2 regions of the Actinoplanes sp. NPDC048988 genome follow, and region 1 is predicted to be linked to the other one. Evidence: riboswitches for the same ligand, from Rfam matches in the RefSeq annotation. Region 1 holds a riboswitch; the other holds the start of a gene.
What was found. Region 1 has a riboswitch for cyclic di-AMP ahead of ACGFJ7_RS38590 (hypothetical protein). Riboswitches for the same ligand answer to the same signal wherever they lie in the genome.
Positions count from the first base shown of each region.

Region 1 (5,734 bases):
CTCGGCCAGCTCGTTCATCACGGCGTTGCGAATCGCTACGGTGATGTCGCCTCTGAGTACAGCCGCTCCGGCTGGTGCGCGCTTTCCTGTTGCCACCCGGTCACTATACGCCAGGACGTAACGGTTGCGTTCCGCCGTTCGGTCGGCTAACCTTCCGCACGTCGATACGAAGGCGTTCCATCGACGGCGGCTTGACATGCTGCTTAAGTGTTCTCGCGCAAAGTTCCAGGGCCCGGCATCCCTCACGGGCCGACGAGATCGGAGCACCACCCCATGGCTCAGACGGCGGTCGCCGATTCCGAGACCGGGCAATCGCTCAAGGAGCTGGCCCGGCGGAACGGCTTGACGGCGGCCGGGCGACTCCCCGGCATAGCCGAGTACACGCGGCACCTCTGGTCCTACCGGCATTTCATCGCGGCGTTCGCCAACGCCAAGGTGAGCGCCTCGCTGGGCACGACCAAGCTGGGCTCGATCTGGCAGGTACTGACGCCGCTGATCAACGCCGGCGTCTACTACGTGATCTTCGGTCTCCTGCTCAACACCAAGCAGGACACCAACAACTTCATCGCGTACCTGTGCGCCGGTGTCTTCATCTTCGGATTCACCCAATCGGTGGTCCAGGCCGGCGCGATGTCGATCACCTCGAACATCAACCTGATCCGGGCGCTGCACTTCCCCCGGGCCAGCCTGCCGATCGCGATCTCGCTGGTCGAGGTCCGCAACATGATCGCCTCGGTCGCCGTGCTGGTCGCGATCATCCTGATCACCGGCGAGCCGATCACCGTGGAGTGGCTGCTGGTCATCCCGGCCCTGGTGCTTCAGTCGATCTTCAACGCGGGACTGGCGCTGTTCGTGTCCCGGCTCTGCGCGAAGGTCACCGACATCCGGCAGCTGATTCCCTACATCATGCGGATCTGGATGTACGGCTCCGCCGTCCTCTACCCGGTCACGTTCTTCTCCGACCGTCTCAGCGGCTGGCAGCTCGCCCTGGTCGAAGCCAACCCGATGCTCGTCTTCATCGAGCTGATCCGGCACGCCCTGATGGAGAACGTGACGCTGGCCTCCTCGCCGCTGCGTCTCTGGGCGTACGCGGTGGTCTGGACGGTCTTCGTGGGCATCGGCGGGTACGTGTACTTCTGGCGCGGAGAGAAAGGCTACGGCCGTGGCTGACGAACGGGTTCCTACGGTCATCGCGGACGACGCGCACATCGTCTACCGCATCTACGGCTCGGTGGCGCCGGGCGCGAACAGCCCGCTGGCCAGCTTCAAGCGGATCGTGACGGGCAAGAAGAGCGGGGCCGTGCGCGAGGTGCACGCGGTCAAGGGCGTCAGCTTCGTCGCCTACCGGGGCGAGGCGATCGGCCTGATCGGCACCAACGGTTCCGGCAAGTCGACGCTGCTGCGGGCGATCGCCGGCCTGCTGCCGGTCGAGCGCGGCGGGGCGATCTACGCCGCCGGTCAGCCCTCGCTGCTGGGCGTGAACGCGGTGCTGATGAACGACCTTTCCGGGGTACGCAACGTGGAGCTCGGCTGCCTGGCCATGGGCATGACGCCGGCCCAGGTCAAGGAGCGTACGGCCGAGATCATCGAGTTCTCCGGCATCGACGAGCGGGGCGACTTCAGCTCCCTGCCGATGAAGACGTACTCGTCCGGCATGGCGGCCCGGCTGCGCTTCTCGATCGCCGCCGCCAAGAAGCACGACGTGCTGCTGATCGACGAGGCGCTGGCCACCGGTGACGCGAAATTCCGCAAGCGCAGCGAGCAGCGGGTGCGCGACCTGCGTCAGGAGGCCGGCACGGTCTTCCTGGTGAGCCACAGCGAGCAGTCGATCCGCGACACCTGCGAGCGGTCGATCTGGCTCGAGTCGGGCGTGATCCGCGCCGACGGCCCGACTGACGACGTCATGAAGGAGTACGAGACCTTCGTACGGAAGTAGCCCGAAAACACCGCGATCGCCGCCGATGAGATGGGGCTCGGTTTTTCGACGGCCGCGGGGTTTGCGGACGGCGGAAAATCGCGCCCCATCTCATCGGTTACAAGGCGATCGCCCGCGGAGCGAAGCGGAGCCATGTCATCGCATCGAGAGATGCACGTGGTTCGTGTGGTCGCTGGAAGGGTCGCCGTTTCCTCTGGTGTACGCCTTCCAGCCACTACTGGGTAGCCAGATCCGCTCGAACCAGATGACGTACAGAACGCCCAGCCGGTCCGCGTTGTTGATGAAGTAGTTCGCGAGGTTGGTGCCGTACGTCTTGCTGGCGCCCGTGGCGACGCCGCCGAAGCCGTCCTTGTCGGCGGCGAAGTCGCAGGCCTTGCCCTTGGGATGCTCACCGCTGTTCTGCTCGCGGAAGCAGGCGACATAACGGGTGAAGCCGTCCGCTTGCGCTTGCTTGAGGGCATTGAGCGTCCGAGGACTCAGGCACCCGCTCGTGGTGGGATCAGGCTCGGAGCAGCTCTCGGAGGGCAGCGAGCCGTCGGAGTCGCGCGGCGCCGCGCCCGCCTTCTGCTTGCTGGAGGAGCTGACGGCCTTGTCGCCGGCCTGCGGCGCGTCCTGACCGGTCTTGTCGTTCCCGCCGGTGTTGGCGGCCTTCAGAGCGGCCTCGGCCTGCACCTTGCGCTTGGCCATGAGCGCGACCTGCTTCTGCTCGTTGCGCACCTCGGTGTCGATGGCGACCTTGGCGGCCTGCTGGGCGTCGCGGGTGTTCTTGAGCGCCGCCACCGCCGTGTTCTCCTTGACCGCGATCGTCTCGAGCGTCTCGGCCCGGTCGAGGAAGCCCTCGGACGAGCCACCCGACAGCAGCGCGCTCATCGGGCCGAGGCGCCCGGTGCGGTACGACTGCTGGATGAGCTCGTCCAGTGCCGCCTGCCGCGGGGCGAGCTGCTTGTCGAGCTCCTTGAGCTTGGCCGCCAGTTCGGTCTGGCGCTTGCGCGAGCGGTCCAGCGCCTCCTTGGCCTCGACGAACCCCTTGGAGGCGGCCTCGAGCTGCTGGATGAGGGTCTTGGGGGCGCCCTCGCCGTCGTCGCCCGTGTCGCCCGGCGCGGCCGACGCCGGGCCGGCCACCGCTAACGCGAGACCAAAGATCGCGACGAGCATCGCCATGGTGGCTGCCAGTCGTCGCCGGACAGTCTTCTGCCGCACACCTGTTCCTTCCGTCGGCCGCCGACCGAGTTAGCTGACGGGTTCGGGACGGAAGTTGATCCCTACCGCTGGCGCGGATTCACCCCGGAAAGATTGGTTCCCCGGCTCGTCCGGAAACGATTAGGCGGCGATCCCCGGGGGGTGGGGACCGGCACCGACCATACCGAAGACATCGAACGATCGACAGTTATCGCACGCGAAGCAATTGAATGGCGACGCACAGTAGCCACTATTACTGAATGTCACAGGTGGACTACGCGAATAACGTTTTGCCAGGCCTGAAGCCTCTCTTGTTCTCGGGTAAACTGACCGCCGGTCCGCCTAACCAGGCACCGCCCCCGAGGTGCCGGCGGCCACCGCCCAATCGCCGTGAGGCGAGCCGGGGAACCAGGTCAGTCATGGGGTGCATCCGCGTCAGCGGTAGGGATCGCTTCCGTCCCGAACCCGTCAGCTAACCCGGTCGGCGGTTAACCGGAAGGAACCTGCATGACCGTACGACCCCGCCGGTGGCTGATGCTTGCCCTGGCGCCGATCGTTTCTGTCGCTTTCCTGGCGTCACCCATATCTCCGGCCTACGCCGAGCCCGGCGACGGCACGTCAGCGGCGCCGGACGAGTCGGCCGGCAAACAGAACCTGACTCTCGACGAGCTGATCGAGTCCTCGAACCGCCGATTCGTCCAGGCCAAGGGCGCCGTGGCGAAGTCGACGGCCGCGCAGAAGACTCTCGCCGCCAAGATCAAGACGGCTGAGGCCCGCCGCAACGCGCTGATTCCCGAGGTCAACGCGATCGCCAACCAGCAGTACCGGTTCGGCCAGCTCAACGCGGCCAGCTTCCTGCTGAGCAGCAAGGGCTCGGACGACTTCCTGGCCCGGGCCATGTCGCTCGAGGAGATCAACACCGAGCACGACCGGAAGCTCGGCGAGTTGAACAAGGCGATCGACGAGGTCACGAAGTCCAAGGTGGCACTGGACGCCGAGGTCAAGAAGCAGCAGACCAACCTCGTCGCGATGAAGAAGCAGAAGGAGGCGGCCAGCCAGGCCCTCAACCTGGTCGGCGGCGAAGGCCTCACGCAGGGCCACGTCCTCGCCGAGTCGCCGAAGGCCAAACCCGCGCCGCGCAATTCCGAAGGCGGCTTCTCGCCCGAGTCGTGCACCGTGAAAGATCCGACGACCAGCGGATGCATCACCGCCCGTACATTGAATATGTACAAAGAGACGAAGAAGGCGGGCTTCAACAGGTTCGTGGGCTGTCACCGCGACGGTGGGCCGTTCGAGCACCCGAAGGGCCGGGCCTGCGACTGGTCGTTGCAGAACAGCGGCTTCTCGGTCGCGCACAACGCGGACATGAAGGAGTACGGGAACAACCTGATGGCGTTCCTGGTCCGCAACGCGGACCGGCTCGGCATCTATTACGTGATCTGGTACAAGCAGATCTGGTTCCCCTCGGAAGGCGAGTGGCGCGCCTATCACGGTCCCAGCGACCACACCGACCACGTACACGTGTCGATGCTCTGAGACAGGCGAAAGACGGCCCCCGGGAAACCCCGGGGGCCGTTTTCGGTTAAGCGGTGGCGCGCCGCACCGGGGCGCGCCCGGCGGGCTGGGTCGGCGCCGGGCCGGCCTGGATGGCCGGCGGGTTGGCCACGGTCACCGGCTTGACCTGGGTGACCTCGACCTCCTTGCCGTGGTGCAGCAGCACGAGCCGGGCCGAGCCGCCACCGTTGCGCAGCGAGTACGTGACCTCCTCGGGGGTCACGTTCACCCGCAGGCGCAGGCCCCGCCAGAGCAGAGAGAAGTCCAGCGCGTTGATCCGGCTGGGCAGCCGGGGCGCGAACGACAGCTGGCCGTTGAAGTCGCGCATGCCGCCGAGCCCGGCGACCAGCGAGATCCACGTGCCGGCCAGCGAGGCGATGTGCAGGCCGTCCCGCGAGTTCTGGTGCAGGTCGTGCAGGTCCATCAGGGCGGCCTCGCCCAGATAGTCGTGCGCCAGCTCGAGGTGGCCGGTCTCGGCCGCCATCACGGCCTGGATGCAGGCCGACAGCGACGAGTCGCGGACGGTCCGGGCGTCGTAGTAGGCGAAGTTGCGCGCCTTCTCCTCCGGAGTGAACGCGTCACCGCGGATGTACATCGCCATGACCAGGTCGGCCTGCTTGACCACCTGCTTGCGGTACAGGTCGAAGTACGGGTAGTTCAGCAGTAGCGGGTAGGCCTCGGGCGGGGTGTTCTCGAAGTCCCACTCCTGGAGCCGGGTGAAGCCCTCCGACTGCTGGTGCACGCCGAGTTCCCGGTCGTACGGGATGTGGACCGAGGCCGCCGCGTCCCGCCAGCTCGCCGTCTCCTCGTCGTCGACGCCGAGCTTGCGGGCCAGGTCGGGGTGCCGCTTGGCCGCGTCGGCCGCGGTCAGCAGGTTCTGCTGCGCCAGCAGGTTGGTGTAGATGTTGTCGTCGACCACCGCCGTGTACTCGTCGGGGCCGGTCACCCCGTCGATGTGGAACCGGCCGTGCCGGTCGTGGTGGCCGAGCGAACGCCAGAGCCGGGCCGTCTCGACCAGCAGCTCCAGGCCGTACTCACGCTCGAAGTCGTAGTCGCCGGTGGCCT
Region 1 is NZ_JBICTW010000018.1:139,596-145,329, forward strand. Features, by position in the region: gene ACGFJ7_RS38575 (TetR/AcrR family transcriptional regulator) at 1-96, opposite strand, end outside; gene ACGFJ7_RS38580 (ABC transporter permease) at 274-1,170, shown strand; gene ACGFJ7_RS38585 (ABC transporter ATP-binding protein) at 1,163-1,936, shown strand; gene ACGFJ7_RS38590 (hypothetical protein) at 2,072-3,136, opposite strand; cyclic di-AMP (ydaO/yuaA leader) riboswitch at 3,140-3,273, opposite strand; cyclic di-AMP (ydaO/yuaA leader) riboswitch at 3,484-3,619, shown strand; gene ACGFJ7_RS38595 (hypothetical protein) at 3,623-4,651, shown strand; gene ACGFJ7_RS38600 (glycoside hydrolase family 65 protein) at 4,698-5,734, opposite strand, start outside.

Region 2 (5,734 bases), on a different contig from region 1:
GCGTTTCGCACTCGGTGTCCGTCGCGCCAGGGCGGATGATCGGCGACGCTTCCGGGGTGGCGGCCTCACAGTGGTGGCCCGCGGAAGTGCTCACCCACGAGCGCCGCGGAGCCGACGTCGTGGTCTTCACCTGCCGCACCCGCCGGGCGATGCCGTTCCGGGCCGGGCAGCACGTGGAGATCGAGTGCCCGTACCGGCCGTGGCAGAGCTCGCCCTATGCCATGGCGAACGCCCCGCGGCGGGACCGGGTGCTCGAGTTCCATGTGCGCGCGGGATCCCCGTCCGGCGTATCGGCCGCCCTCGTCGAACGGCTCAAGCCCGGCGACACGCTCAGGCTCGGCGAGCCGCACGGTTCGATGGCGCTCAACCCGTACTCCCGCAGGGACCTGGTCTTCATCACGGGAGGAACCGGCCTCGCCCCGGCCAAGGCGTTGATCGATGAGTTGTCAAGGTACAACCGCACAAGGTGGATCCATCTGTTCCGCGCGGAGCGGGATGACGGCGCCTTCTACGACCGCGAGCCGCTGGACCGGCTGGCCGTTCGCCATCCCTGGCTGACGATCGTGCGCACGACGGCCGACGTCGCGGAGGCCGTCGCCGCACGTGGCCCCTGGCCCCATCACGACTTCTACATCTCGGGGCCGCAGTCCATGGTGGACTGCATGTTGGAGCGACTGGAGGCGCTGCGGGTGCCGGCGGCGCGCATCCAGTACGACGCCTTCGCCCTGCGCTGACTCACTCCGGTTTCAGATGGGCGAGCAGAGCGCCGGCCTCCGCACGCAGCTGCTCGGCCCGCTCCGGCCGGCCCAGCTCGGCATACTCGGTCGCGGCGCGTTCCCGATCGTCCGCCTCCGCCCGGACGATCTGTCTCACGTCCTCCTCGGTCAGCACTCGGCGTGCCACCTCGGTCGCGCCGACGCCGACAGGCGATGTCTCGATGGCCAGGCTCACCCCCGTACCCTCATCGGTCTGCACTGCTTCGGCGTTGTCGATCGCCGCGAGCGTCGCCCGCAGAACCGCGATCGCGGCACGATCGCGGGCCTTCATCGCGGGTGGAAGCGCCTCTCGAAGCCGTTGCCGGAGCGGTGTCTCAGTCATGCCGAGACGTTATCGAGTTCCGGCGATCGAGGCTTTCGGTTATCCACAGGGGCGCCCTCGGCGACCGAGTTGTCCACAGCGAAGGCCCGCCGCAGGTGCGGGAGCAGGGCCGATAGCGCCGGACTCGCGCGCCGGCGCCAAACAAGCGCCAACAGCGCCGGAATCGGCACGTTATCGATGGGTATGGCGGTGAGGTGGGGAAATGCGGGCGCCATGGACTCGCTCAGCACTCCCACTCCCAAGCCGCGCGACGCGAGCTCGGCGACGGTCCCGGGCGCCGACGCGACCAGCGCGACGTCGGGGATCAACCTCGCCGCCAGACAGGCCTCGTCGAAGGCGGCACGGATCCCGGTGCCTTGCGGCAGGGTGACGATGGGGTACGCCGTGAGGTCGGCCAGACAGATGCGGTCGCGGGGCTCGTCCGGGGGAAAGAGCGCGACCAGGCCCTCGCTGCTGATCACCTGCGTGGCCAGGTGCTCGGGCGGCTCGCCGGCGAGGCCGACCAGGGCGATGTCGATCGCACCGGCCCGGACTCCGGCCACGAGATCATGGGAGTCGCCCTCGGTCAGTTCGAGCTCGATGCCCGGGTGCTCGCCGTGGAAGCCGGCGATCCCGGCGAACAGCGGTGTGATCTCGCAGCCGCTCACCATTCCGACCGTCACATGCCCGCGAACCAGGCCCTTCACCTCGTCGATGGCCTCGCGCAGGTCGGCTGCGGCGTCGAGCGCGGCCCGGGCGTACGGCAGCGCGGCCACCCCCGCCTCGGTGAGGCGGGCGACTCGTCCCGAACGGTCGAACAGCTCCGCACCGAGCTCGCTTTCCAGCGCCTTGACCTGCGCACTCACGCCCGACTGGCTGATGTGCACCTTCTCCGCCGCCCGGGTGAAGTTCGCTTCCTCGGCGACCGTCACGAAGTACTCCAGCTGCCGCAGTTCCATAACTGCGGATTCTAGCTGCCATGAAAGCCATGCGTTGGACTTCTCATCCCGCCTCGAGAAGGCTGGACGCATGACGAAACGAGAGAAGGCCCAGCGCCCCGAAGACCTGACCCGCCTGTTCGTCGAGCGTGCCAACGCCAAAGACGCCGAAGGCCTCGCCCTGCTGTACGAGGAGGATGCCGTGATGGCGTACCCGCCCGGACGCCAGACCGTCGGCCGCGCCGCCATCCAGCGCATGTGGGAGGAGGCCCTGCCACACATGCCCACCGTCGAGCCCGAGGAGCCGCTGCCCACCCTGCTGAGCGGCGAGCTGGCCCTGACCTCCACACCTCCGCGAGATGGCTCGGGCGCCCGAGCCCAGGTGGTGCGCCGCCAGCCCGACGGCACGTGGCTGCGGGTTCTCGACCAGCCGGAATTCCAGACTCCGCGGTCGTGATCCCGGCGCCGGCGATCAGGCATTCGCCGGCGCCGGGAGCAGCTATTACAGCGCCAGAGGCTGACCCGGGAAGATGCGATGCGGGCTGTTCAAAGCGGCGCGATTCAGGCGGTATAGGGCTCGCCAGCCGCCTTCCACGTTTGCCTTGGCGGCGATTGAAGCAAGGGTGTCGCCGGCGCGCACCACGTAGTAGCGGCCTGTGGATGACGCTGTGGATGGAGCCTTGACGGTGGATTTGCGAGTGACCGTGTTTGTACTGCGATATTGGCGGGTAGAGAAGGCCTTTCGGCCACAAGTCGGCCACGCGCCCAGGCCCTGGGAACGGCGGACCAGCTCGGCGATTTGGATTTGTTCCGCGCGGGATGCCTGGTCGGCGGTGCGAGCGAAACGGTGTCCGCCGTGGGAGCGCCACGTGCTGCGGCTGAATTGCAGGCCGCCGTAGTATCCGTTGCCGGTGTTGATGCCCCAGTTGCCGCCGGATTCGCACTCGGCGATGGCGTCCCAGTTGACGGAACCGCCCTTGGCGAGCGCGACGGCGTGCGCCGGCGCGGCGGCCGGGGGTGAAGCGAGTGCCGGGGCTGCTGGGGCGGCCAGAGTGACAGTTGCGGCGGCCAGGCCCACCATGACGCGGGCAGGTTTGCACATTTGTGCCATGACGAAAGACCCTCCACGCCTGCGAGGTCAGCTGTCGGGTTCGGGCTGAGGTGCCCGGCCGCGCGTGCGCGGCTTCACCCCGAGGCGCGCCAAAGCGCCGAAGAACTCGGGTCCCCCGCTCCATGCCGTAAGTATGTGTTCCGCCGGGCAGCGGCAGGATTCGGCGTTCCGCCCGTACGGACCGGCGGCGACCGCGAAAGGGCACCCGCCGGATTCTTATAGGAATAGGCGAGATCGACGTTATCGTGTCGCGCGCATTTGTGGAGCTTGTTGGAGAATTGGCAACCATGACCGAGCACGACATCGTCGTCTACGGCGCTTCCGGCTTCGTCGGTGCGCTGGTGGCACGGCATCTGGCCGAACATTCCCCCGATGGCCTTCGGATCGCGCTGGCCGGCCGCTCCGAAAGCAAACTCGATGCTGTGAAACGCCGGCTCGGCGTCGAATGGCCGATCCTGGTCGCGGACGCCGGTGACGCCGACGCGGTCGCCCGGCTCGCGCGGGCGACGCGGATTCTCGTCACGACCGTGGGGCCGTACGCGAAATACGGCAAGCCATTGGTGGACGCCTGCGCCCGGGCCGGAACCGACTATCTCGACCTGACCGGTGAGGTTCTTTTCGCACGTCAGAGCATTGACGACAACCACGAGGTGGCCCGTGGCACCGGTGCCCGGATAGTGCATTCGTGCGGGTTCGACTCGATCCCGTCCGACCTCGGGGTGCACGTTCTGAGCGAGGCCGTTCGCCGTGACGGCGCGGGCGAGCTCACCGACACCGCGATGGTGGTGACGAGCCTGCGCGGCGGGGTCAGCGGCGGCACCATCGACTCGCTGCGCCATCAGCTCGACACCGTCAAGAGGGATCCGGCGAAAAGGCGGGTCGCGGCCGGCCCGTACTCGCTGAGCCCGGACCGGGCCGCCGAGCCGGACCTCGGCCGGCAGTCCGACATCGCCACCGTTCGGGGCGAGCGAGTGCATCCGTCGCTGCGGGGGACACTCGCGCCGTTCTTCATGGCGTCCTACAACACGCGGGTCGTCCGGCGCAGCAATGCGCTGCGGGGTTACGCGTACGGGCGCGAGTTCCGCTATCGGGAGTTCATGAGTGTGGGCGCGTCGCCCCTGGTGTCCCCGGTGGTCGCCAACGGCGTCAAGCTGGGCTTCGGTGCCCTCGTCGCGGGTCTGATGCTCCCGCCGACGCGATATGTGATCGACCGGGTGCTACCGAAACCGGGTGAGGGGCCGTCCAGCGACAAGGGGCACTTCACCTGCGACCTCTTCGGCCGCACCTCGACGGGCGCCCACTACACGGCCCGGTTCCGGGACGACCACGATCCCGGTTACAGCGGCACGGCGATCATGCTGGGGGAGAGCGCCCTGGCCCTGGCCGTCGACCTGCCGAAGGGTGAGGGTGGCGTGCTGACCCCGGCCACGGCGCTCGGCGACACGCTCGTGGAGCGCCTTCGGGCCGCCGGCGTGGAGATCTCCACCCGCGGTTCCAGCGTCAGTGATGGTCGCCGTGGTTGAGCAGGTGGGAGCGTTCGCCCTCGTGGTCGAGCACGCACAGGACCTCGGCCGGGCCGTCGAGGGCGCCGAACGCGTGCGGGACCATCGTGGAAAACGAGGCGGCCTCGCCCGTGCGGACGGTGATGGTGCGTTCGCCCAAGCGCAGGATGATCGTGCCCGAGAGCACGGTGAACCAGTCGCGGCCCGGGTGGACCCGCAGATCCTTGGGCATCGCACGGGTCACCCGCAGCTTGGCCACGGTCTGGTTGCTCTCGTGGGAGAGCAACCACGTCGTGATGCCGCGAGCCTCGTCGCGGTGCGGGCGGATCACCACGTCGTCGTCGGCGCCCGACTCCACGAGCTGGTCGAGGGTGATGCTGAGCGCCCGCGCGATCGGGGCCAGCTGGTCGAGGGCGATCCGCCGGTGGCCGGTCTCGATGCGGCTGAGCGTGGACGGGCTCAGGTAGCAGCGGGCCGCCAGCTCGTCGAGGGACCAGCCGCGAGCCATCCGCAGGCCCCGGATGCGCTGGCGGACCAGGGCATCGAGTTCGCCGTCTTGCGTCATACGCAAGATGCTATGTCGCTGACGCAAGATGCGGCTACCTTCGAGACATGGCACATACCGCTTTCGCTGAGCTGCTTGACCTCGACGCCGAGGTGTTGCGCGACTACCACAACGAGGTCATCACCTGGGTCGGTTCGCTGGCCCCGGCCCAGCCGAAGATCATCGACCTGGGTGCGGGCACCGGTGTGGGCAGCCGCGCGCTTCTGCGGGCGCTGCCGGGAGCCGAGGTCGTCGCGGTCGACATGGACGACGAGATGCTCGCCCACATCCAGGCCACCGACCCCGGGATCCGGACCGTCCGGGCCGACCTCGACCAGCCCTGGCCCGACCTCGGGCCGGCCGACCTGATCTGGGCCTCGGCCTCGCTGCACCACCTGGCCGACCCGGTTCGCGGGCTGCGGCAGGCCCTCGAAGTGCTGCGGCCCGGTGGGCACCTCGTGGTCGCGGAGCTCGAGTCCTTCCCCAGCTTCCTGCCGGCCGGTCCCGAGGCCGACCTCGAGGGCCGCCTCAACGCGGAACTCGACAAGATGCGGGCCGAGCA
Region 2 is NZ_JBICTW010000024.1:68,151-73,884, forward strand. Features, by position in the region: gene ACGFJ7_RS43020 (FAD-binding oxidoreductase) at 57-734, shown strand; gene ACGFJ7_RS43025 (hypothetical protein) at 736-1,098, opposite strand; gene ACGFJ7_RS43030 (LysR family transcriptional regulator) at 1,095-2,036, opposite strand; gene ACGFJ7_RS43035 (nuclear transport factor 2 family protein) at 2,107-2,472, shown strand; gene ACGFJ7_RS43040 (transglycosylase family protein) at 2,518-3,126, opposite strand; cyclic di-AMP (ydaO/yuaA leader) riboswitch at 3,131-3,302, opposite strand; gene ACGFJ7_RS43045 (saccharopine dehydrogenase family protein) at 3,414-4,649, shown strand; gene ACGFJ7_RS43050 (XRE family transcriptional regulator) at 4,627-5,193, opposite strand; gene ACGFJ7_RS43055 (class I SAM-dependent methyltransferase) at 5,241-5,734, shown strand, end outside.
Region 2: another riboswitch for cyclic di-AMP. It lies ahead of ACGFJ7_RS43040 (transglycosylase family protein); the one in region 1 lies ahead of ACGFJ7_RS38590 (hypothetical protein).